DNA from 2 places in the Acidovorax radicis genome. Region 2 is predicted to be linked to the other one. Evidence: predicted binding sites of a transcription regulator. Region 2 holds the regulator's gene; the other holds the start of a gene.
The links. The regulator FNR, encoded in region 2, switches genes on or off when oxygen is low (the NO sensors DNR and NnrR bind a similar motif). The targets are predictions, from matches to a motif close to TTGATNNNNATCAA.
Positions count from the first base shown of each region.

Region 1: a site for FNR is predicted at 5,167-5,180, ahead of cobA (uroporphyrinogen-III C-methyltransferase). Genes of this name have one in related genera too.

Region 1 covers NZ_CP075184.1:3,046,156-3,057,104, forward strand. Annotated here, with positions in the region: gene KI609_RS13890 (LD-carboxypeptidase) at 1-819, opposite strand, end outside; gene tadA (tRNA adenosine(34) deaminase TadA) at 899-2,299, opposite strand; gene KI609_RS13900 (hypothetical protein) at 2,354-2,602, opposite strand; gene KI609_RS13905 (branched-chain amino acid ABC transporter substrate-binding protein) at 2,748-3,953, opposite strand; gene cobA (uroporphyrinogen-III C-methyltransferase) at 4,282-5,103, opposite strand; gene KI609_RS13915 (cytochrome D1 domain-containing protein) at 5,307-7,034, shown strand; gene KI609_RS13920 (c-type cytochrome) at 7,056-7,382, shown strand; gene KI609_RS13925 (c-type cytochrome) at 7,404-7,748, shown strand; gene KI609_RS13930 (cytochrome D1 domain-containing protein) at 7,745-8,932, shown strand; gene KI609_RS13935 (Lrp/AsnC family transcriptional regulator) at 8,934-9,929, shown strand; gene KI609_RS13940 (Lrp/AsnC family transcriptional regulator) at 9,922-10,410, shown strand; gene KI609_RS13945 (Lrp/AsnC family transcriptional regulator) at 10,391-10,873, shown strand; gene nirJ (heme d1 biosynthesis radical SAM protein NirJ) at 10,875-10,949, shown strand, end outside.
Region 2 covers NZ_CP075184.1:3,277,113-3,288,061, reverse strand. Annotated here, with positions in the region: gene ccoG (cytochrome c oxidase accessory protein CcoG) at 1-857, shown strand, start outside; gene KI609_RS15015 (FixH family protein) at 942-1,226, shown strand; gene KI609_RS15010 (hypothetical protein) at 1,287-1,580, shown strand; gene fnr (fumarate/nitrate reduction transcriptional regulator Fnr) at 1,652-2,374, opposite strand; gene hemN (oxygen-independent coproporphyrinogen III oxidase) at 2,564-3,946, shown strand; gene KI609_RS14995 (sulfite exporter TauE/SafE family protein) at 3,952-4,689, shown strand; gene KI609_RS14990 (HD-GYP domain-containing protein) at 4,926-6,227, shown strand; gene KI609_RS14985 (bifunctional diguanylate cyclase/phosphodiesterase) at 6,224-8,668, shown strand; gene KI609_RS14980 (sulfite exporter TauE/SafE family protein) at 8,722-9,537, opposite strand; gene KI609_RS14975 (cell division protein ZapA) at 9,961-10,329, opposite strand; gene KI609_RS14970 (DUF904 domain-containing protein) at 10,326-10,550, opposite strand; cobalamin riboswitch at 10,587-10,824, shown strand; gene KI609_RS14965 (TonB-dependent receptor domain-containing protein) at 10,915-10,949, shown strand, end outside.

The DNA.
Region 1 (10,949 bases), 230 kb from region 2:
CAACTTGTAGCCTTTGTCGTGAGGTGCCAGCTTGTAATTGGTGAACTGCCCCAGTACCACGGCCTTCTGCTTGGCCAGAACCCCTGCATGGAGCAACTGGCTGAGCATGCGCTCGATGCGATACGGGTGCTCGTGCAGGTCCTCCACGAACAACACACCACCCGGCACATCCGGAAAATACGGCGTGCCGACCAGCGATGCCAACACCGCAAGGTTGCCCCCCCACAGCGTGGCGCTCTTGACGTACACACCGGGTACGGCAGGCTTGCCGGTCACGGCATGGGGCTTTTCGCGGTGCATGCGCCAGCCAGTGCCTTCGCCGTGGCCCGTGAGCAGGTCGTCGAAACAGGCCTCCATGATGTCGTCGGGCTCACCCTCTGCGCCAAAGTCGGCACCCAGCGACGGGCCCGCCCAGGTGGTTGCACCGGTTTTGGCCAGCATGGCGAGCTGAAACGCGGTGAAATCGCTCACACCCACAAAGTGCGTGCCCTTGGCAATGGCCTTGGCCACCGTCTTGTAGCGAATACCCGGCAAGATGCGCGACAGGCCATAGCCGCCCCGCGAGATCAGCGCCACATCTGCACCACTGGCTGCAGCGCGGTGGATGGCCGCCAGGCGCGTGGCATCGTCCCCGGCAAAACGCGTGTGCACGGCCAGCGCGTCAACGTCCACTTCGACCTCGTGGCCCCGGGCCTTCATGCGCGCAATGCCGCGCTTGAAGGCGGCCTTGTCGCGCACAGCACCGGAGGGCGAATAGATGTAGATGTGCTTGGAACCGTGGTCGTGGTCACACTGGGAATGGTCGTGATGGTCGTGCAAAGCGCTCAGGCCCTTGGCAGGCCTGCTCCGTAAACAGGGGCTAACCCGGCACGTGCTGCAATCAGCACACGACCGGGGCTCAATGGCCGAAGTATTCCACAGCCCGCGCGGCAATGGCTTCGCCATGCTCGGGCACAAAATGCCCGACATGGGGCAGCACCAGGGGCTCTGGGCAACCGTGAATGTCATGGCGCAGCGCCTGCATGCTGGACAGCCCCAGCACCGGGTCTTGCCCCCCCACCACCATCAGGCTGCGGCCGCGCCACTGGCTCTGCCAGAACTGGCGGGCTTGCCGCGAGAGAGCGGCACCGGGGTCATCAACGGCAGCAGGCACCCGCTCGGGAAAGGCCCGCAACGCCGCGCGATAGCCCCGATCAGGAAACGGTGCGTCGTAGGCAGCACAGTCGGCTGGCGAAAAGTGGGGGTTTCCCCGCGCCAGGAGGCGCCCCACGCTATACAGGGGCTTGTCACGGCACATCGCGCGCCATTGTGCAAAGCCCGGCGCAAGAGGTTTATCGCCCGTGGCCAGCAAGGTGTTCATGACCAGCAGGCCTTCAAAGCGGTCTGGCGCAGCCATGGGCAGCGTCAGCCCCAGGATGCCGCCCCAGTCTTGCACCACCAGCACCGTGCGGTGCAGGTCCAGGCGTTCGATCAGCTCCAGCAGCACCTGGCGGTGCCATTCAAAAGCGTGCACGCCTTCTTTTTTGGGCTTGTCGCTTTTGCCAAAGCCGATCATGTCCGGCGCCACCACCCGATCGCCCGCTGCGAGAAACGTCGGCAGCATATGCCGGTACAGATAGCTCCAGGCCGGGTTGCCATGCAGGCACAGCCAGGTGCGTGGGGCTGCGCGCGGGTCTTTGGGGCCCTCGTCAAGGTAATGCAAACGCAGCCCCGCCAGGCTGGGCAGATCGCTCACGTAATGGGGCGCCCAGGGGTAACCTGGCAAGTTGGCGAAAGCCGTATCGGGGGTGCGCAATGCGTCGTCGCGCAAGGGGTGGCGGGCCAGTGCCTCGGCCTTTTGCAGGCTGCGACGCTGGCGAAAGAAATCGCTCAGTGCTTGGCCGCACTCATCGGCCAGTACACCACCGTGCAACTGCGTCTGGTGGTTGATCTGCGCGAAGCCAAACAGGTCAAGCACCGACCCGGCGGCCCCGGTTTTCGGGTCTGCCGCGCCATACACCACCCGTGCCAGCCGCGCGTGCACCATGGCACCACTGCACATGGCGCACGGCTCCAGCGTCACGTAAAGCGTGCACCCGTCCAGTCGGTAGTTACCCAGCCGTTGTGCCGCCGCCCGCAATGCGACGATCTCGGCATGTGCGGTGGGGTCATGGTCGTGCAGCGGGGCATTGCGGCCGGTGGCAATGACCTCACCGTCCTTCACCACCACGGCACCCACTGGCACTTCACCAGCACGCGCCGCCATGTGCGCCTGCGCCAAGGCAAGGCGCATCCACTGCGTATCAGGACTCTCGCTCATTACTATGATATTTATAGCTGATTGCGCTTATAAATAAAGCGCCAGAGGCCATTTTTACTGTTTTTGCTCATCCTCAGGCATAGGCCGTGCCTGTTGCATCAGGCCTTCCATCTGCTGCTTGACCTGTTGTTGCATCTGCTGGCTTTGCTCGCGCACCGTGGCGGCAGGCGCCGGTGCCACCGGACCGGGCACACTTTGAAACGCGGGCACGGGCGCGCGCGTGGCTGCCAGCTGTTTTTTGACCAGCACACCCACCAGGGCCAGCGCCACCACCAGCCCTACCAAACCGAACGCTGCACGCATGTCATGGCTCCTTGCCGGGCAACGCCGGCACGATTGATATCGGCCAGACTGTAAAGGATGCCCGGCAACCCCAGATCGATCCGGCACCCGGATGCAAAAACGGCCGCACAGGGCGGCCGCTCAACGTCTGCGTCAGACCGCTGCGTCAGTTCAGTGCCACGCGGTGGCCATCCTTGTAGGTGTAGAGGGTCACGGCGGGTGTCGTCAGCTCGCCCTTGGCGGTGAAGGCGATGTTGGCTGTCACGCCCTTGTATTCCGTTTTAGCAAGGAACGGGGTGAACACCTTGGGATCCACCGAATTGGCGCGCTTCATGGCGTCGGCCAGCACCATGGCGGCGTCATAGGCATAGGGGCTGTAGATCTGAAACTGGCCCGGGAACTTGGCGTCATAGCGCTTCTTCCAGTCGCTGCCGCCCTGCATCTTGTCGACCGACGCACCGCCGGTGGCGCAGGTCACGTTCTTGAGCCCCGGGGTTTTGCCAGACAGCTCGGGCAGCTTTTCGGTGCACAGCGCGTCACCGCCAAAGTACTTCACATGGCCCAGCCCGAGTTGCTCCATCTGGCGCAGCATGGGGCCGGCTTGTGCGTCCAGGCCACCATAAAAAATCGCATCCGGCTTCTTGCTCTTGATGGCCGTGAGGATGGCCATGAAGTCGGTCGCCTTGTCGTTGGTGAACTCTTCGCCCACCACCTTCAGGCCCTTTTGCAGCGCCGTGGCCTTGAACACAGACGCCACGCCCTGCCCGTAGGCGGTGCGGTCGTCGATGATGGCTACCGACTTGAGCTTCAGGTGGTCAGCGCCAAACAACGCCAGCGCAGCGCCCAGGGCGTTGTCATTGGCAATGAGGCGAAACGTGGTCTTGTTGCCGGGCTTGGTCAGATCGGGGTTGGAGGCCGATGCCGTGATGTGTGGCAGGCCACACTTGTCATACACCGACGAGGCCGGGATGGACGTACCCGACTGCAAGTGGCCCACCACGCCCGCCACGTTCTGGTCACACAGCTTTTGGGCCACGGCGGTGGCTTGGCGGGGGTCGCCCGCATCGTCTTCGGCCGCGATCTCGAACTTGATCTTTTTGCCGCCAATCACCAAGCCCTGTGCGTTGAGGTCGTCAATCGCCATGCGCACGCCGTTTTCTGTGTCCTTGCCGATGTGGGCAATGCCGCCGGAAACTGGCCCCGCGTGGGCGATCTTGACAGTCTGCGTGTCTTGGGCAAACACACTGGCAGAGGCCAGCGAACAAGCCGCCAGTGCAGCCGCAGCAGTCAACGAGAAACGGGGCGAAGAAGAAAAACGCAGCACAGTGAAAATCTCCAGAATCGGTACAAAAAGCAGCCCGCCGCACCACATCAGGGCATCGGCACGCCCCACATCGTAGCCATTTGCACCACCATGGGAAGGCATTTAATGTGTATGCATAGCAATATTCAGTGCCATTACCTTGGCTAATGAAGTTGTACACAAGCGCCTTGGAACTCATAGTGCGACCCGCAAGCGTCAGAAGATCGGCCTCGGCGAGCCCGCCTACTGCCGGGGCGCAAGCACACAGGCCAATCCCCCGAATGCGCGGCCACTCCCGGGCCTCGCCTGAGCTGGGCTGGACCGGGCTGGCAACCGTCCGCCAGTTCCCGGCCACACACGGATGCGCTAGCGCTGTAGAGGCTTGCGGGCCATCGGGTCAGGTCACTGCACGCGCCTGCCCCTGCGAGAGCTTTTTCTGTAGCGACACCACACCGCCCACAATGACCAGGGCGGGCGCCCTGACCGCACGGTCAATGGCCAATTGCGGCAGCGACGCCAGGGTGCCGGTGGTGACACGTTGATCTGGCATGGTGGCACGCTCCACGATGGCGGCGGGGGTCTGCGCTGGCAATCCGTGCGCCACGAGTTGCGTGCAAATCGTGGGAAGCGTGGCCACCCCCATGTAGAACACCACCGTCTGCCTGGGGCGTGCAAGCAGTGGCCAGTCCAGCGCGGATTCATTGGTGCCTCGCAAATGCCCCGTTGCTAATACCAGCGTACCGGCATGGTCGCGGTGGGTCAGTGGAATGCCTGCACACGCACCCGCGCCTTGTGCCGCCGTGATACCAGGGATCACGTCGAAAGGGATGCCGGCTTCTGCAAGGGCCAGCGCCTCTTCACCGCCGCGCCCGAAGACGTAGCAATCCCCGCCCTTGAGACGCACCAAAGACCGCCCGCTGCGCGCCAGTTTGCACATGAGTTCAATGATGCCCTCCTGCGGCAATGTGTGGCAGGACGACTCCTTGCCCACATAGATGCGCTCGGCACTGGCGGGCACCAAACCAAGCACCTGCTCGCCAACCAGGTGGTCATAGAGCACGAGGCTGGCCTGGCGCAGCACACGCGCTGCTTTGACGGTCAGCAGATCCGGGTCACCAGGACCGGCGCCGACGAGTGTTACGAAACCCGCAGGCACGGTGGTGCCGGGGGCAGCACCGTGTGCGGGCGTCAACCATTGGGGATCGTCCATGAAGCTCATCGCGTGGCTCTCTTGTCGTCAGATGGGGTGATGCATTGTTTGAATACACAGGCCCGCGCGTCCTTGAACCAGTTCAAGGACAGCGCGCACCAGCCACAGGACGATATGCATACCCGCACGCAACGAAGGACAGCCGTTGGACGGGTCGGAAAGCGCAACCGCGCCACCTCCGAAAACCAGACGCTGCTCCCAACGGAGGACCGATGAAGAACACAGTCAAAACCGTCCAGCACCTCGCACTGGCAGCCCTCGCACTGGCTTGCACCGCCGTGATGGCACAGGCAGGCAAAGGAGTCTCGCAGCCCGAATTGAACTACCAGGCGGGTGGTTCTCCTTTGGTCACCGAGCCCATGCACCAGAGCACGAACCCCAAGGCACCGCCCATGACGGCAGCAGAGTTCGAGAAGGCACGCCAGACCTACTTCGAGCGCTGCGCTGGTTGCCACGGTGTGTTGCGCAAGGGCGCCACGGGCAAGCCCCTCACCCCCGACATCACGCTGGCCAAAGGCACGGACTACCTCAAAGTGTTCATCGCCTATGGCTCACCCGCCGGCATGCCCAATTGGCAGACCTCCGGTGAGTTGAGCGAGACCGAAGTCGACTTGATGGCCCGCTACATCCAGCAAGAGCCGCCACAGCCGCCCGAGTGGAGCATGGCGGACATGAAGAAGACCTGGAAGATCGCGGTGGCGCCCAAGGACCGGCCCACGAAGAAGATGAACAATTACAACATTGCCAACATCTTCTCGACCACGCTGCGGGACACCGGTGAAGTGGCGCTGATCGACGGCGACACCAAACAGATCATCAACATCGTCAAGACCGGCTACGCGGTGCACATCACGCGCACCTCGGCATCCGGCCGCTACCTGTTCGTGATCGGTCGCGATGGCCGCGTCAACATGATTGACCTGTGGATGCCCAAGCCCGACAACGTGGCAGAGATCCGCATTGGCCTTGAAGCCCGCTCGGTGGACACCTCCAAGTTCAAGGGGTACGAAGACAAACTGGCCATCGCGGGTGCTTACTGGCCACCCCAGTACGTCATCATGGACGGCGACACGCTGGAGCCCAAGAAGATCGTCTCCACCCGTGGCATGACCGTGGACACGCAGGAATACCACCCCGAACCACGCGTGGCCTCCATCGTGGCTTCGCACTACAAGCCCGAGTTCATTGTCAATGTCAAGGAAACCGGCCAGACGCTGATGGTCGACTACTCGAACCTGAACGCGCTCAAAACCACCGAAATTGGTTCGGCACGGTTCCTGCACGACGGGGGCTGGGACTCGACCAAGCGCTATTTCATGGTAGCCGCCAACAACAGCAACAAGATTGCTGCGATTGACGCCAAGGACGGATCGCTGGCCGGGCTGGTGGACGTGGGCAAGACGCCGCACCCAGGCCGTGGCGCGAATTTCATCCACCCCACCTACGGCCCCGTCTGGGCCACCGGTCACCTGGGTGATGAAACCATTTCGCTGATCGGCACCGACCCCAAGAAGCACAAGCAGTATGCGTTCAAGGAAGTTGCCAAACTCACGGGCCCCGGCGGCGGTGCACTCTTCATCAAGAGCCACCCCAAGTCCAAGCACCTGTACTCGGACGCTCCCCTGAACCCCGATACCAAGCTGTCGCAATCGGTGGTGGTGTTCGACATCAATGCGCTCGACAAGGGCTACACCGTGCTGCCGATCGCCCAGTGGGCTGGCTTGCCGGACGACGGCGGTGCCAAGCGAGTCGTACAGCCCGAGTTCAACAAGGACGGTGACGAGGTGTGGTTTGCCGTGTGGTCCGCCAAGGACAAAGCCTCCGCGCTGGTGGTCGTCGACGACAAGACGCTCAAGCTTAAGGCCGTCATCAAGGACCCTCGCATCATCACGCCCACAGGCCACTTCAACGTCAACAACACGCAGCACGACGTGTATTGATTTCTTAGACAGGAGCAAACCATGACGAACCAATCCATTGCATGGCATATGGCCTTGGCCATTGCGCTCGGGCTTGCCAGCGGAGCCGCAAGCGCTGCCGGCCCCGAAGAGGCCATGAACAAGGCTGGCTGCATGGCATGCCACTCCAAGGACAAGAAGCTGGTGGGCCCGGCGTTCAAGGAGATTGGCGCCAAGTACAAGGGCAAAGACGTCACTGCGCAGCTGATGGACAAAGTGCGCAAAGGCGGCTCAGGCAGCTTTGGCCCCATTCCGATGTCCCCCAACACACCGGACAAGATCAGCGACGCTGATCTGAAGGCCGCTGTGGAGTTCATTCTCAAATCCTGAGCGCCCTGCGCAACAACTGCCATGTGGACCCGCACCGCTGTGTTGTTGCCGTTGATCCTGGCCTGTGCCGGGGTGGCGGCGCAGCCGTCCCAGTCACCGGCCCGCCAGCAAGAGCTGGTGCGCATGGTGCGCCAGGACTGCGGGTCTTGCCACGGCATGCACCTCACGGGCGGGCTGGGCCCGCCCCTTACTTCAGCAGCCTTGGTGAACCAATCCGTTCAGTCCATGGCTGCCACCATTTTTCACGGCCGCCCCGGCACGCCCATGCCGCCGTGGCGCGACTTTCTGACCGAGGCAGAGGCTCAGTGGATCGCTGAACAACTGTCCGTCGGATTTCCTCCCTTACCTTCCAGGCCCCTGCCATGAAACGACGCCCGCTGCTTTCTTGCCTGGCCGCCCTGCCGCTGCTGGCCAGCGGATGCGCCACCCTCGCGCCCGAGGCGTTGATGGGCACAGGAGACCTGGGGGTGGTGATCGAGCGCGCAACAGGCTCCGTCCTGCTCGTCAACACCAGCCACCATACCGTTCTGGCACGGGTATCAGGGCTGGGCGATCTCTCGCACGCGTCCGTGGTGTTCTCCCGCGATGGCCGCAACGCCTACGTCTTTGGGCGCGATGGCGCCGTGACCCGCATCGACCTCATCACCCGCCGGATCACCGCACGCGAGCAGCAGGCAGGCAACTCGATCGGGGGCGCCATCAGCGCCGACGGAACGCTGATTGCCGCGCAAAATTACACACCCGGTGGCGTCAAGGTGTTCGACGCCACCACCATGCAGTTGTTGGCGGATATTCCGGCACTCACGCGCGAAGGCCAAAGATCGCGCGTAGTGGGGCTGGCCGACTTGCCTGGCCGCCGCTTCATCTACAGCCTCTTTGATGCCGATGCCATCTGCATTGCCGACTGCAGTAATCCCACCCAGCCCCAAATAACCCGCATCGACAACATTGGCCACCAGCCCTATGACGCCCTCGTCACGCCCGACGGTCGGCACTACATCGCGGGTCTATTTGGCGAGGACGGTCTCGCACTGGTAGACACATGGGCAGAGCAACCATCGGCACGCCGGATTCTGAGCGGCTATGGCCGTGGCCAGCAGCCCTTGCCCGTCTTCAAGATGCCCCATTTGCGCGGCTGGGCCGTGGCGGGGCGGCACGCTTATTTGCCAGCCATCGGGCGCCATGAGGTGCTGATCGTGGACACCACGTCCTGGACCGAAGTCGGTCGTATCCCCGTGGCTGGGCAACCGGTGTTTGTCATGGCAAGGCCTGACGGGCGGCAAGTCTGGGTGAACTTCGCCGTGCCTGACTACCATCGCGTGCAGGTTATCGACACCATGGATCAACGCGTCGTGGCCACCTTGCAGCCAGGCAAAGCGGTGATGCATATGGAGTTCACGCCACGCGGCGAATCGGTGTGGATCAGTTGCCGCGACGACGACCGGGTGCAAGTGGTAAACACGGCGACTCTGGCCACGCAGGCGTCCCTGCCTGCGCAGGCGCCCAGTGGCATTTTCTTCTCGGCACGCGCACAACGCATGGGCTTTTGACATGCATGCCCTCGCCAAGGACTTACCGCTGCTCAACGCGTGGCAACGCGATTTCCCGCTGTGCACCCATCCGTTTGCCGTGCTCGGATGTGCGCTGGACAGGCCGGTCGACGACATCCTCGCCACCTGCCGGCACCTTCTGCACACAGGCACCTTGAGTCGCATTGGGGGCGTCTTCGCGCCGGGCGCAGGCGGCGCCGGCATGCTGGCAGCCATGGCCGTGCCCACGGAAAGGCTGGACGAGGTGGCCGCCTTCGTCTCGGCTCACCCAGGGGTAAACCACAACTACGAGCGCGACAACCCGCTCAATCTATGGTTCGTCATCACCGCAGCGGACCCCACTGCCATGGAGCGCATCCTGGCGGGTATCGAGCGCCACACAGGCCTCACTGTGGAGCGACTCCCGATGGTGCGCCCCTATCGCATCGACCTGGGGTTTGATCTGGGCCGCAGCACCGCTGCGGCCGGTGGCATCACATTGGCCGCAATAACCCCCGTGCCAGAACCTGAGGCAGGCCTTGCGGCCCTCGCCGAACAGGGCCTGCCGGTCGTGGCGCAGCCTTTTGAAGCCTGGGCGCAGCAGCTGGGATGGACAGAACCCGAGGTCTTGTCAGTCCTCGCCCGCTGGCTGGCCCAGGGCACCCTGAGCCGTTTTGGCATGGTGGTTCGCCACCACGAAATGGGCTTCACGGCCAACGCCATGACCGTCTTCGATGTGTCGGACGAGCAGGTCGATGCCTGCGGAGAAATGCTGGCGCGGCAACCAGGCATCACGCTCGCCTACCGCCGCGCCCGCTCGAAAAACTGGCCCTACAACCTGTACTGCATGGTGCACGGCCGCGAACGCGGCGAGGTGCTGGCGCTCGTAGAGCAGGCGGCACAAGAAGCCAGCATCGGGCATCTGCCGCACCAGGTGCTTTTTTCGCTGCGCCGCTTCACACAGCGCGGCCCACGCCGTTTTGCCGCGGCAACGCCCACCAAAGCCCGCCATGCTTAGCACAGACCAACTGCGTCTCATGGACTACCTGCACGGCGGCTTTCCGGTGGTGGACCGCCCGTTTGCAGCGGTGGGCGAAGCCTTGGGCTGGACCGAAGACCATGTGATCGAATCCCTTCGCCAACTGCTTTCCAACGGCGTGCTCACCCGTTTCGGCCCCCTGTTTCAGATCGAGCGGGCCGGTGGTCAGTTCATGCTGGCGGCGCTCATGGTCCCCGAAGAGCGCTTTGACGAAGTTACCGCGCTGGTGAACGCCCTGCCAGAGGTAGCGCACAACTATCGCCGTGAACACCCCACCTTGAACATGTGGTTTGTACTGGCCGCGGAGTCGGCCGACGGCGTGGCACGGGCGGCAAAGCGCATCGAGCAATCCACAGGGCTGGCCGTGTTTCTTTTCCCCAAAGAGCGTGAATACCACGTCGAACTGCGCTTGCCGCTTTGCGCAGACCAAGGAGTCTCCCATGGCACTTGGCGCATTTGATCGTGCACTGATCGCTGCGGTGCAAGGTGGCTTGCCGCTGGTGGCGCGCCCCTACGAAGCCGTGGGTGCCATGCTCGGCGTGGACGGCGAACAGGTGCGCGCGCGGCTGCAGTCGATGCTGCAAGAGGGCCTGGTGCGTCGCATTGGTGCGGTGCCCAACCACTACCGGCTGGGCTTCACCGCCAACGGAATGAGTGTGTGGGATGTGGACGATGCGCAGGTAGACACGCTCGCCGGTCAAATTTTGCAACTCAAGGGCATCAGCCATTGCTATCGGCGCACCCGCCATCTGCCCGATTGGCCCTACAACCTGTTTGCGATGCTGCACGGGCGCTCGCGCGCAGAAGTCGAGAGCCAGGCCGACGTGGTGGCCTCGGTGCTTGGCCCGGCCTGCCGTGCGCACGACATTCTTTACTCCACCGCCATTCTCAAAAAGACAGGCCTGCGCCTGAAGGACCACTGAGATGTTTCGCATCAGCCAATACATGCGCGAGCTCGCCCGCGCACAAGCCGACGGTGTGTACCCAGCTGCGCATGAC
Region 2 (10,949 bases):
TTCTGGCCTTCAGTGGTGGGTGGCAGGTTTTCTGGGTGCTTTTTTATGGATTTGCCACCTATGGCAATGCCGGCTTCATGCGGGAGCAGGTATGCAAGTACATGTGTCCTTACGCTCGGTTTCAGAGCGCCATGTTTGACAGCGATACATTGATTGTTACTTATGACGTAGAGCGGGGTGAGCGCCGCGGTCCACGCAACAAATCCGTGGATTACAAAGCCAAAGGTCTGGGTGACTGCATTGATTGCACGCTTTGTGTTCAGGTTTGCCCGGTCGGTATCGATATCCGTGATGGATTGCAATATGAATGCATAGGCTGCGGCCTGTGTGTCGACGCTTGTAATACCGTGATGGAAAAAATGCAGTACCCGAAGGGCTTGATCAGGTACTCCACACAAAATGCAGTTGCCAATCGTTGGTCGCAGTCGCAGATATTGCAACGCGTGTTGCGCCCTCGGGTATTGATTTACAGCGCAGCGCTGCTGGTCTTGTGCGTGGGAATGCTTGTGAGTCTGTCGATGCGGACTCCACTGAAGGTGGATGTAGTGCGCGACCGTGCTGCGCTGTCTCGTATCGTGGCAGGTGGCAAACTCGAGAACATTTACCGCCTACAGATCATGAATGCCACCGAGGGAGAGCAACTTTATCGTATCAGTGCCCGTGGTTTGGATGCGCTGGAGGTTGCCTCGGATACCGATGTGACCATCAGTGCTGCGGATTCGCGTTGGGTGGCTGTCAGGTTGCAAATACCGTATGGAGCTGCTGAGCCAGGCTCGCACACGGTGTATTTTGATGTGCAAGCGGTTGGAACTGGTGCCCACGTGACGGAGAAATCTGTTTTCCTCGTGCCACGTTAACCAGCTTGCAAGTCCCCACCACCCACTGGTTTAGCTGCCAGGTGGTGGTGGTGCCCATTGAGATGTTTTGAGGAGTAGATTGCCATGTCGTCAACCCCTGTTGCCGCTGTATCTGGTGCGTTACCTGCTGCACCATGGTGGAAGTTTGGTCACGTATGGCTCGTGATTGCCGGCCCTGCCATTGTGGTCGTGGCGGGTTTCGTCACTCTGTGGCTCGCTATCGCGCGGCCCGATCCGGTCGTGGCGGAGGATTACTATCAACAGGGCATCGAAATCAACAAGACGCTGAAAGCCCCTGAGAAAAGTCTCGCACCTGCCATGAAAGGGCGTAACCATGCCGCGACCCCGGTGCAAGATCAACCCCGCTGAACACAAAACACCGGTCATGCCCCCATGCGGCAGGCCCTATGAAAAAGAGACGGGATGTATATGTGGACGCAACGCTTGATGTGGATTGCATGGCCAGCATTTCTCATGGCAGGGGTGCTGGAGATGCTCGTTTTTGCATTGGTGGATCCGCAGGATCTGCACTGGTTTGGGCAGCCCTTAGCGCTTTCTAGGGAAGGGGTCTATACCCTGGCCTTTTTTATATTCTGGATCATCACAATGGCCAGTGGCGCATTGACGACGCTGCTGTCATTGTCCCCGTTCGAGCTGAACCGCTGTCCTGTGCCTAACGGTGAGCGGCCAGACGACTGTCGCAAGACAAATGCATGTTCCTGATGCACTATTGAAAATACCAGTCATGGGCTGGAGCCCAGCCTACCGGCAGGAATCTCGCTACCCAGACTGGGTCAATGGCATGCCTGTTGGCTATTGACGATGCGTTTGAGCGCCTCGGTATCCAGTATGCGGACGTGCCGCTGTTTGACCTCCACAACGCCTTCTTCCACAAATTTGGAGAACGTCCGGCTGACGGTTTCGAGTTTGAGCCCGAGATAGCTTCCAATTTCTTCACGTGTCATGCGGAGCACGAGTTCAGACTGCGAAAAACCGCGAGCGTGCAGGCGTTGAACCAAATTCAGAAGAAACGCAGCAAGACGTTCTTCCGCACGCATGCTGCCAAGCAGGAGCATCACGCCGTGCTCGCGCACGATTTCGCGGCTCATGATCTTGTGCACATGGTGCTGCAGGGCCGTGACCTCTCGGGACAATTCTTCGATGCGGTCAAAGGGCATTACACAGACCTCGGCGTCTTCGAGTGCAACGGCATCGCAGGTGTGGTGATCATTGACGATGCCGTCGAGACCGATGATCTCGCCAGCCATCTGAAAACCGGTAACTTGGTCGCGGCCATCTTCAGTGGCGACACAGGTCTTGAAGAAACCCGTTCGGATGGCATACAGCGAAGTGAATGTTTCGCCATTGCGAAACAGCGTGCCGCCCCGTTTTATCTTGCGGCGAACAGCAACCACTTCGTCGATGCGCTGGAGCTGCTCTTCATTCAAGCCAACGGGCATGCACAGTTCCCGCAGATTGCAGTTGGAACAGGCGACTTTGATGGTGAGCGGGTTCATAAGCACGTGAACTGGTTGGGGTGTCAAGCGCTATACGAGCGCCGCACGAGATGGCATGGTCTCAACCGCAATGGTACGGGTGACGTGCATCAAATTGTCGCTGTTTGGCACATGCGATCAATTGATGCAGGTCAAGGACGGGCAGCTAAGGGTACGGCACAGTTTGGATGTACGCAAGGATATCTTCTCATGACCGCTGTTTCGCCTGATCTTCTGCGCCGTTTCGACGTGCCAGGGCCCCGCTATACCTCTTATCCGACCGCCGACCGTTTTGTTGAGGCCTTTGGGCAAGATGAATACGTCCTTGCCCTCGAACAACGGCGGTCCGGGACGATGGCGAAAGCGTTGCCTTTGTCCCTGTATGTGCATATTCCGTTCTGCGAGTCGCTGTGTTACTACTGCGCATGCAACAAGATCATCACCAAGCACCATGATCGCGCCGATGTTTATCTGCGATATCTGAGCCGTGAGATTGATCTGCACACTGCACATTGTGGTGGCGGGCAGGTGGTAAGCCAGTTGCACTTGGGTGGTGGCACGCCAACATTCCTGTCCGACGCGGGCCTGCGCGAACTCATGGCCATGCTCAAGCGCAGTTTTGCCTTTGCACCGGGTGGCGAATACTCCATTGAAGTTGATCCGCGCACTGTCAACGCCGAGCGCTTGGCGCTACTGCACGAGCTGGGTTTTAACCGGCTGAGTTTCGGTGTGCAGGATTTTGATGCCGAGGTGCAAAAGGCGGTGCATCGCATACAACCGGCAGAGCAGGTGTTTTCTTTGGTGGAATCAGCGCGTTCGCTGGGCTTCGACTCGGTGAATGTGGATCTGATCTACGGGTTGCCTCGCCAAACCCCAGAGTCTTTTGATCGCACGTTGGCACAGGTCGCACAGTTGCATCCTGACCGTATTGCGCTCTACGCCTATGCCCATCTCCCTGAGCGTTTCAAGCCGCAGCGACGCATCATTTCGGCGGAGCTGCCAACGGCGTCAAGCAAGGTATCGATGTTGTCGCGCTCGTTGGATGCGTTCATGGATGCCGGATACGTGTATGTCGGCATGGACCATTTCGCGCTTCCGACGGATGCGCTGGCTATTGCCAAGCGGCAGGGGCGCTTGCATCGTAATTTTCAGGGTTACAGCACCCAACCAGACTGCGACCTGATTGGACTTGGGGTGTCTGCCATTGGCCGGGTTGGCGCCACTTACAGCCAGAACTCCAAAACGCTGGATGAGTACTACGACTTCCTTGACCAGGGGCGTCTTCCTGTCGTGCGCGGGCTCGCGCTCACGCGGGATGATTTGGTGCGGCGCGCTGCAATCATGGCGTTGATGTGCCAAGGGGAGTTGCTGTTCGAGCCCATGGAGCAGGCGTGGCTCATCGATTTCCGCAAGTACTTTGCCTCAGAGATTTCGCAACTCGAAGGCATGGTGGAGCAAGGTCTGGTCACTGTCGGTTCTGAAGGGATTGAAGTGACCGCGATGGGCTGGTTTTTTGTTCGCGGCATTGCGATGGTGTTTGACCGCTATCTGCAGGTGGACCGCAATCGCGCACGGTTTTCGCGCATCATCTGATGCCTATGCTCACTACGGTTGTCTGGACTGCTTTGCTGATGGGGCTCGCGGGCGGGTCTCATTGCCTTGTCATGTGCTCGGCGCCGTGTGGGGCTTTGGTCGGTAGTGGGAAGAAGGTGACCACATTGACGTCGGGCGGTGCCGCTGCGCCGCAGATCGTGCGCTGGGCGCAGCGCAAGGACCAGGCGCAGCGCTCTGCAGCGTTCCATGTGGGGCGGCTTGCGGGGTATGCCTTTGTCGGCGCGCTGGCGGCACTGGCCATGGACAGTCTGGCCTGGCTCACACAGCAGACCACGGCATTGCGACCCGCGTGGACCTTGATGCATGTAGCCGTCATGGCTTGGGGCTTCATGATGATGGTGCAGTCGCGTCAACCTGCTTGGATCGATCAGGCAGGGCGGTCCATATGGGGGCGAGTGAAACCCTTGGTGGCCGCTCCTGGGGGCGTGTTTGCTGCAGGGCTTCTCTGGGCCTTGATGCCTTGCGGGTTGCTTTATTCCGCTTTGCTGGTCGCCGCTTTGAGTGGCGGTGCGTTGGAAGGCGCATTGACAATGGTGGCATTTGCTGTCGGCAGTAGCGCCTGGCTGGTGGCAGGGCCATGGGCATGGACCCGGTTGAAAAGGCGTCTTGACCTGGCGCGGGTGGAATGGGGAACCAGAATATCGGGGGGCTTGCTGTGTGGCATCGCTGCGTGGGCTCTCTGGATCGACCTGATCTACAAACCATCACTGTGGTGTCGTTGAAGCGCGGCTGAATACGAAGCCATGGCGCGTGGGGGCGAGTGAGGCAGGGGGGCACAACGCAACAGCAGAGGGCTCGAATGCCACTCCCCGATGGGTGTTGTGTTGCGCGTTGTCCAATTCTGGGGTTGTAGTGGTTCTGCGGGTGCTGTGCGCCCATTGGGTAAGCGCGAGGAACGGGTGATAATCTGCGTAACTATTGGTGGCATTGATGTCGCCATGTTTCCCGTTCGCCAGAAGTGAATTCCTCCATCCTCATCGACATCAGCCAGCTACGTATTGGCATGTACATCCAACTCGATGTGGGCTGGATGCGCCATCCATTTCCTGTCAGCAGTTTTCGGGTGGCATCGGCTGAGCAAATCACCATGCTGCGGGAGCTTGGGCTGGCTGAGGTGCGTTACGTCCCCAAAAAGAGTGACCCATCGCTGAAAGAGCTGGTGCCAGCGGCGTGGAGCGTGCCGGAGATGGCCGACTTGGCGACCGAAGGTGCGGATACAACGGCCGCCTCGGCCAACATGGACCCTGAAACGGCGCGTCGACGCGTTTTGCTGGAAACGCAAAATAGTGTCTTGGCTGCTTGCAATTTGCGTTTCTCTGAGGCGACACGGAAGTATCAGTCGCTGGAACGCGTGGTGCCCGAGAGCCCAGACCAGGCGCGTACCTTGGCGGATGCACTGGTGTCCGGCTGTGTGACGGAGCTGCTGGAAAATGGCGACTCCGTCATTCGCCTATTGTCGGAAGGTGTCGGCGAACGCAACGCGCTGCATCCGATCAACGTGATGGTGATCTCATTGCTGTTAGGCCGTTCGTTGGGCATGGCCAGCGATGAATTGCACGATCTCGGTGTCGCGTCGCTGATCCATGACCTTGGCAAGCTGCATATCCCTCCGAACCTTCGGCAGCCGAAACCCGCCATGCCGCCGCTGGAGCGCGCACGCTACGAGACCCATGTGGCTGAATCCGTGGTGCTGGCAAAAAGCATGGGGTTTTCGTCCACAGTCCTCACTGCCATCGCCCGCCACCATGAAATGGCGGATGGCAGTGGGTTTCCTTTGGGATTGGCTGGGCCTGACTTGGGCCGAGCAAGCCAGGTGCTGGCCCTTGTGAATCAATATGACCGAATGTGCAACCCGGCGGTGGGCGTGGATGCCCTGACCCCCCATGAGGCGTTGTCGGTCATTTTTGCTCAACTCAAAGCACGATTTGATGCGGTAGTGCTTGGTGCTTTTATTCGGATGATGGGTGTGTACCCTCCGGGTTCCATCGTCCAGTTGGTCAATGATCGCTTTGCGATTGTCGCTTCGGTCAATTCGTCGCGGCCCTTGCGGCCCAGGGTGATCGTGCATGACGCTCGAATCCCAAAAGACGAAGCACCGATTCTGGATCTTGAAACAATGCCGGAACTCGGAATTCGGCGGAGTTTGAAGCCTGCCCAGTTGCCCCGTGATGCGCTGGATTACCTGTCGCCACGTCAGCGAATTTGTTATTTTTTTGAACGCGCGGTCAGCACCGATCCAGACCAGGCGGGCGATCTGTGATCAAGCGGGAAACTCGCGCCTGGCTGGATGGACTCCAAGAGGCCGTGTGGCTTGTGGATGAAACAAGCCAGGTTGTTGTGCACGCCAATGTGGCGGCAGAGCGCCTTAGCGGTATGTCCACCGCTGCGATCGTCGGTGTGTCCGTCCTCAAGTTGGTCGCAACACCGCAGGATATTGCTTTCTGGTCCGAGCCTGCTGATGTGATTGCGGCGGGTATCCACTCGCATACGAGTTTGTTGCGTGCTGACGGCTCCTTGCTGCCAGTGGACCGGCGCGTTACGCGCGTGGCATGGGGCCCGGAGCCCGCCACTGTTTTCATGTTGACCATGCTGGACAGAAGCTCGCACGAAGCGACCGAACGGGAGCTGGAGAAGCTGCTTTCCGAGTTGCGTGCAACGCTCGACTCCGCGGCTGATGGCATGCTCGTTTGCGACCTTGATCGCCGTGTGCGTGCGTTTAATCACCGGTTGGTTCAGCTGTGGGGTCTTCCGCGCGACCTGCTTGTGGAGCGCGACGATACGGCCATATATGCCTATATGGCGAGCCAGGTTGCCGATGCCGCTTTTTACGGGGATCGCATGGCGGCCATTGAACGCGAGCCCACACAGGAGAGCACGGACATTCTTGTGCTGACCACAGGCGTTGTGCTTGAAATGCGTACCGTCCCGCAGTTCAGTCAGGGACAGCCCGTTGGGCGTGTGTATTCCTATCGCGATATCACGCGGCAGACTGAAACCCAGGCGAGCTTGCGGCTGGCTGCGCGCGTGTTCGAGTCCAGCCTCGATGCTATTTTTATTGCCGACAGCCAGCATCGCCTCATGCGCATGAACCCTGGGTGCGAGCGTCTCGTGGGGCTCACCGCCAAAGTGTTTGAGGGCTGCATGGCAGCGTCGCTGTTTGGCGGTGGGTCGGATGCAGCTTTCATGGAGCAGGTGTCGCAAGGTTGGGCGCGTGAGGGTTTTTGGGAGGGGGAGCTTTGGCTGCCTCGTGACAACGGGGCCTACTGCGCGGTGCAGTTGTCGTGGGTGGCATTGCGCGACGACGAAGGCCGGCTTGTGCAGAGCATCGGCTTCATGCGCGACCTGACCTTGCAGCATGCGGCACAAAAACGCATCGAAGAACTGGCATACAGCGATGTTTTGACCGGATTGCCCAATCGCTTGCTGCTGTCGCAACGCGTGGATACGGCGATTCAGGGCGCACGTCAGAGCGACACGGGCTTTGCGATCCTGTTTCTGGATCTCGATCGCTTCAAGATCATCAATGACTCACTGGGCCATCCGTTTGGTGACCGGGTCTTGCAATTGGTGGCAGAGCGCTTGCAAACCTGTCTGCGCCAAACCGACATGCTATGCAGGTTGGGCGGCGACGAGTTTGTCATCTACCTTCATGGCGGCGATGCCGCCGTGGCGGAGAGTGTGGCTCGGCGCATTCTGGATGACATGCTCAAACCTTTCATGCTCGATGGCATGGGGTTTTCGATCCAGAGCAGTATTGGTATCGCCCTGTACCCGCAAGACGGGGTGACGCTGGACGATCTGATCAAGCAGTCTGATACAGCGATGTACCGAGTCAAGGAGCGCGGACGGGGGAGCTACGGCTTTTACCAGCCGCAGATGAATGCCAACCTGCTCGCCCGGATGCAAATGGAGCACGCGATGCGGCAGGCGCTGGGCCTGCATCGCATGGCAGTGCACTACCAGCCCCAGGTCAATATGGCCACGGGGCGAATCATGGGCGCTGAGGCCCTTCTGCGCTGGAACGACCCTGATTTCGGGGCCGTCTCGCCGGGTGTTTTTATTCCGCTGGCAGAGGAGTCTGGTTACATCGTCACCCTGGGCGCGTGGGTGATGGAGCAGGCGGTGCGTGAGGCCGCGTTGTGGATGCACAGTGGCATGCCGATCATGATTTCGGTGAACGTGTCTGCATTGGAGTTCCGCCAGCCTGATTTTGTCGACCGCATCACCCGGCTGCTGGCGGTGCATCAGCTGCCGCCGACACTGCTGGAGCTGGAGCTCACCGAAACCATCTTGTTGCAAGACGCCCAGGAAATGGAGCAGCGGCTGAGAGTGCTTGCCGACCTCGGAATAGGGCTCGCGATTGATGACTTTGGTACGGGCTATTCCAGTCTCGCGTATCTCAAAAAGCTGCCGATTCACAAACTCAAGATTGACCAGTCGTTTGTAAGAGGGCTCGCCGATGACGATGGTGACCGGGCCATCGTGAGCGCCATCATCAGCATGGGTCGCGCCATGCATGTGGAGGTGGTGGCCGAAGGGGTGGAGACCGAAACCCAACTGGCCGTGTTGCAGCAGATGTTGTGCGAACACTATCAGGGCTTCCTGTGTGCCCCAGGATTGCCTGCCGATCAGTTTCTCGCGTTGCTGCGCAAGCCGCTGCCCCTGGCAGCGCAAGGTGCGCGTAAGCCACTCAACACCTGAGTCCGCGCCAGGCCTCGTTTACCTGGCCGTGAGGCATTTGAACGGTATGTGCTTCAGGCTGCCGTAAGCCCCTTCCAGAGCATATAGGCCGCCAGCCCAAACAACAGCGATGCAAATATCCGCTTAAGTTGTTTGACGGGCAGGGTGTGTGCGGCCCTCGCCCCAAGTGGCGCCGTGAGCACGCTGCATGTGGCGATCACCGCCAGAGCCGGCAGCCAGACATAGCCCAGTGATGCTGCGGGCAACCCGCTCAAACCTTGGCCGCTGATTACGTAGCCTACAACGTTGGCCAATGCAATCGGAAAACCGAGCGCGGCGCTGGTGGCCACCGCATTGTGAATGGGGAGGTTGCACCATGTCATGAACGGCACGCTCACAAAGCCACCGCCAGCGCCAACCAGTCCCGACAAAAAACCGATCACGCCGCCGGCTGTCATTTGGCCTGCGACGCCAGGCATCTGGCGCGTGGGGGCGGGCTTCTTGTCCAGAAACATCTGCGTGGCAGAAAAACTGACGAACAGCGCGAAAAAAACAGCGAGCAAAGAGCCTTTGAGCAGCGCAAAGACGCCCAAACTGGCAACAAAACCACCCAAAACCACCCCCGGGGCCAGGCGCTTGACGATGTCCCAGCGCACCGCGCCACGCAGGTGGTGGGCCCGCACGCTGGAGACGGACGTGAACATGATCGTGGCCATCGATGTGGCGATGGCCATTTTGACCGCCAGATCGGGCGCTACCTTTTGGAGGCCGAGGATGTAGGTCAGAAACGGCACCATTAACATGCCCCCGCCAATACCCAGCAGGCCTGCCAGAAAACCTGTCGCCAGGCCCAGGGCGCCAAGTTCAACAATCAGAAGTGGGTGCAGCATGGCAGCATGAAAGAGCGGAGTGGAAACACACGGAGCTCCCGCCAGTCACGCTGCGCCTGTTCGGGTCGAGGGCAGGCGGGTGACGAAGAATGAGGTGTCTGCGAATGCCACCGGACCCTCATCCTGAACCGGGGGTTCAGGTGGGCGAGGGCAGCCTGGCGTTGGGTTCATCTGACGCGAGATGATCACGCTCACCGGGCGATGTACCAAGCCCGTGCTCAATGAGCATTGGTTCAAGGAAATATAAAGCCCGGCGGCTTCGCAGACACCTTTATTGTAGGCGCGGATGGCCTGCGCTGCCGAGCGTGGCAGCTGTAAAGCCCGTAAAACAATGCACTGTGTGCCGCGGTGGCCCAACGCAGGCAGCCTGCGTCAGCTCTTTTGTGCTGGTGCCTGCCCGGTGGCTGCTCAATGCATTGCTGCTTAAAGCAGCCGGCCGTCTTCGCCGAGCGCCAGGTCCAGGCGCGCCACCAGGGCCTGCAGCTGCTGGCTGTCTGATTCAGGTAGAAAGGTGTCCTGTTGGCGGGGGGGCGGCGTGAATGATGCCGACGCTGGAGTGGGGAGCGCACTGCCTGCGGCAAGGTCGGCGGCTTCGCGGTCCGCGATTTCAAAAGCCAGATTCAAGGCGGCCAGCACCGCAATGCGTTCGCGGGCGCGGACCTTGCCTGCATCGCGGATGCGGATCATTGCCGTGTCTACGCGTTCCACGGCGTCCAGCAGGCGGCTTTCGTGGCCTTCGGGGCAGGTCAGCAGATAGCTTTGCTGCAGGATCTGCACCTCGATCTGTTTCATTCGGACTCTTTCGTGGCTGGGGCAACTGCAGGCAGCCGCTCCAACAAAGCATCCACCCGGGCGCGGGCTGCGCTCAGGCGTGATTTCAGGGAATCGCGCTCCTGCGTGAGGGCGGACACCTGCTCGGCGAGCAATGTGTTGGTGCGCTGCAGTTCTGCGTGGCGCAGCAGCAGGCGTTCAACGCGCTCGGCGATCTGATCGGTGGGGGACGGTGTGACCATACAACCCGCAATTGTAAGGTTGTGCCGTGTAAACGGTCGTAAAATGCGCCCGTTGGTGCTCGCGGTGTGGTTCACATACCGCAGTTCAACGGGAAGCAGGGAGACGCCGCCAGTCATGGCGCGCCGAGCCTGCGCTGCCCCCGCAACGGTCAGCGGACGAATCACGTGATTCCCTCTCCATCTACACGCCACTGAGCGCCTTGAACAAGCGCGTGGGAAGGCTTTGGAGGGCGTTCCGCCAGCCCGGATACCGGCCAACAAGGTGGCTGCGTGCGCTCGTTTTTTGCGGGTGCGTGCGGCCGTTATCGCCCATGCGCCGGCGGGGAAGTCGGCAGGGGTTACTTTTTGCTGACGGTTCTTTTTCATGACTTCCTCATTTACCCACGTGCGCCGTGCTGC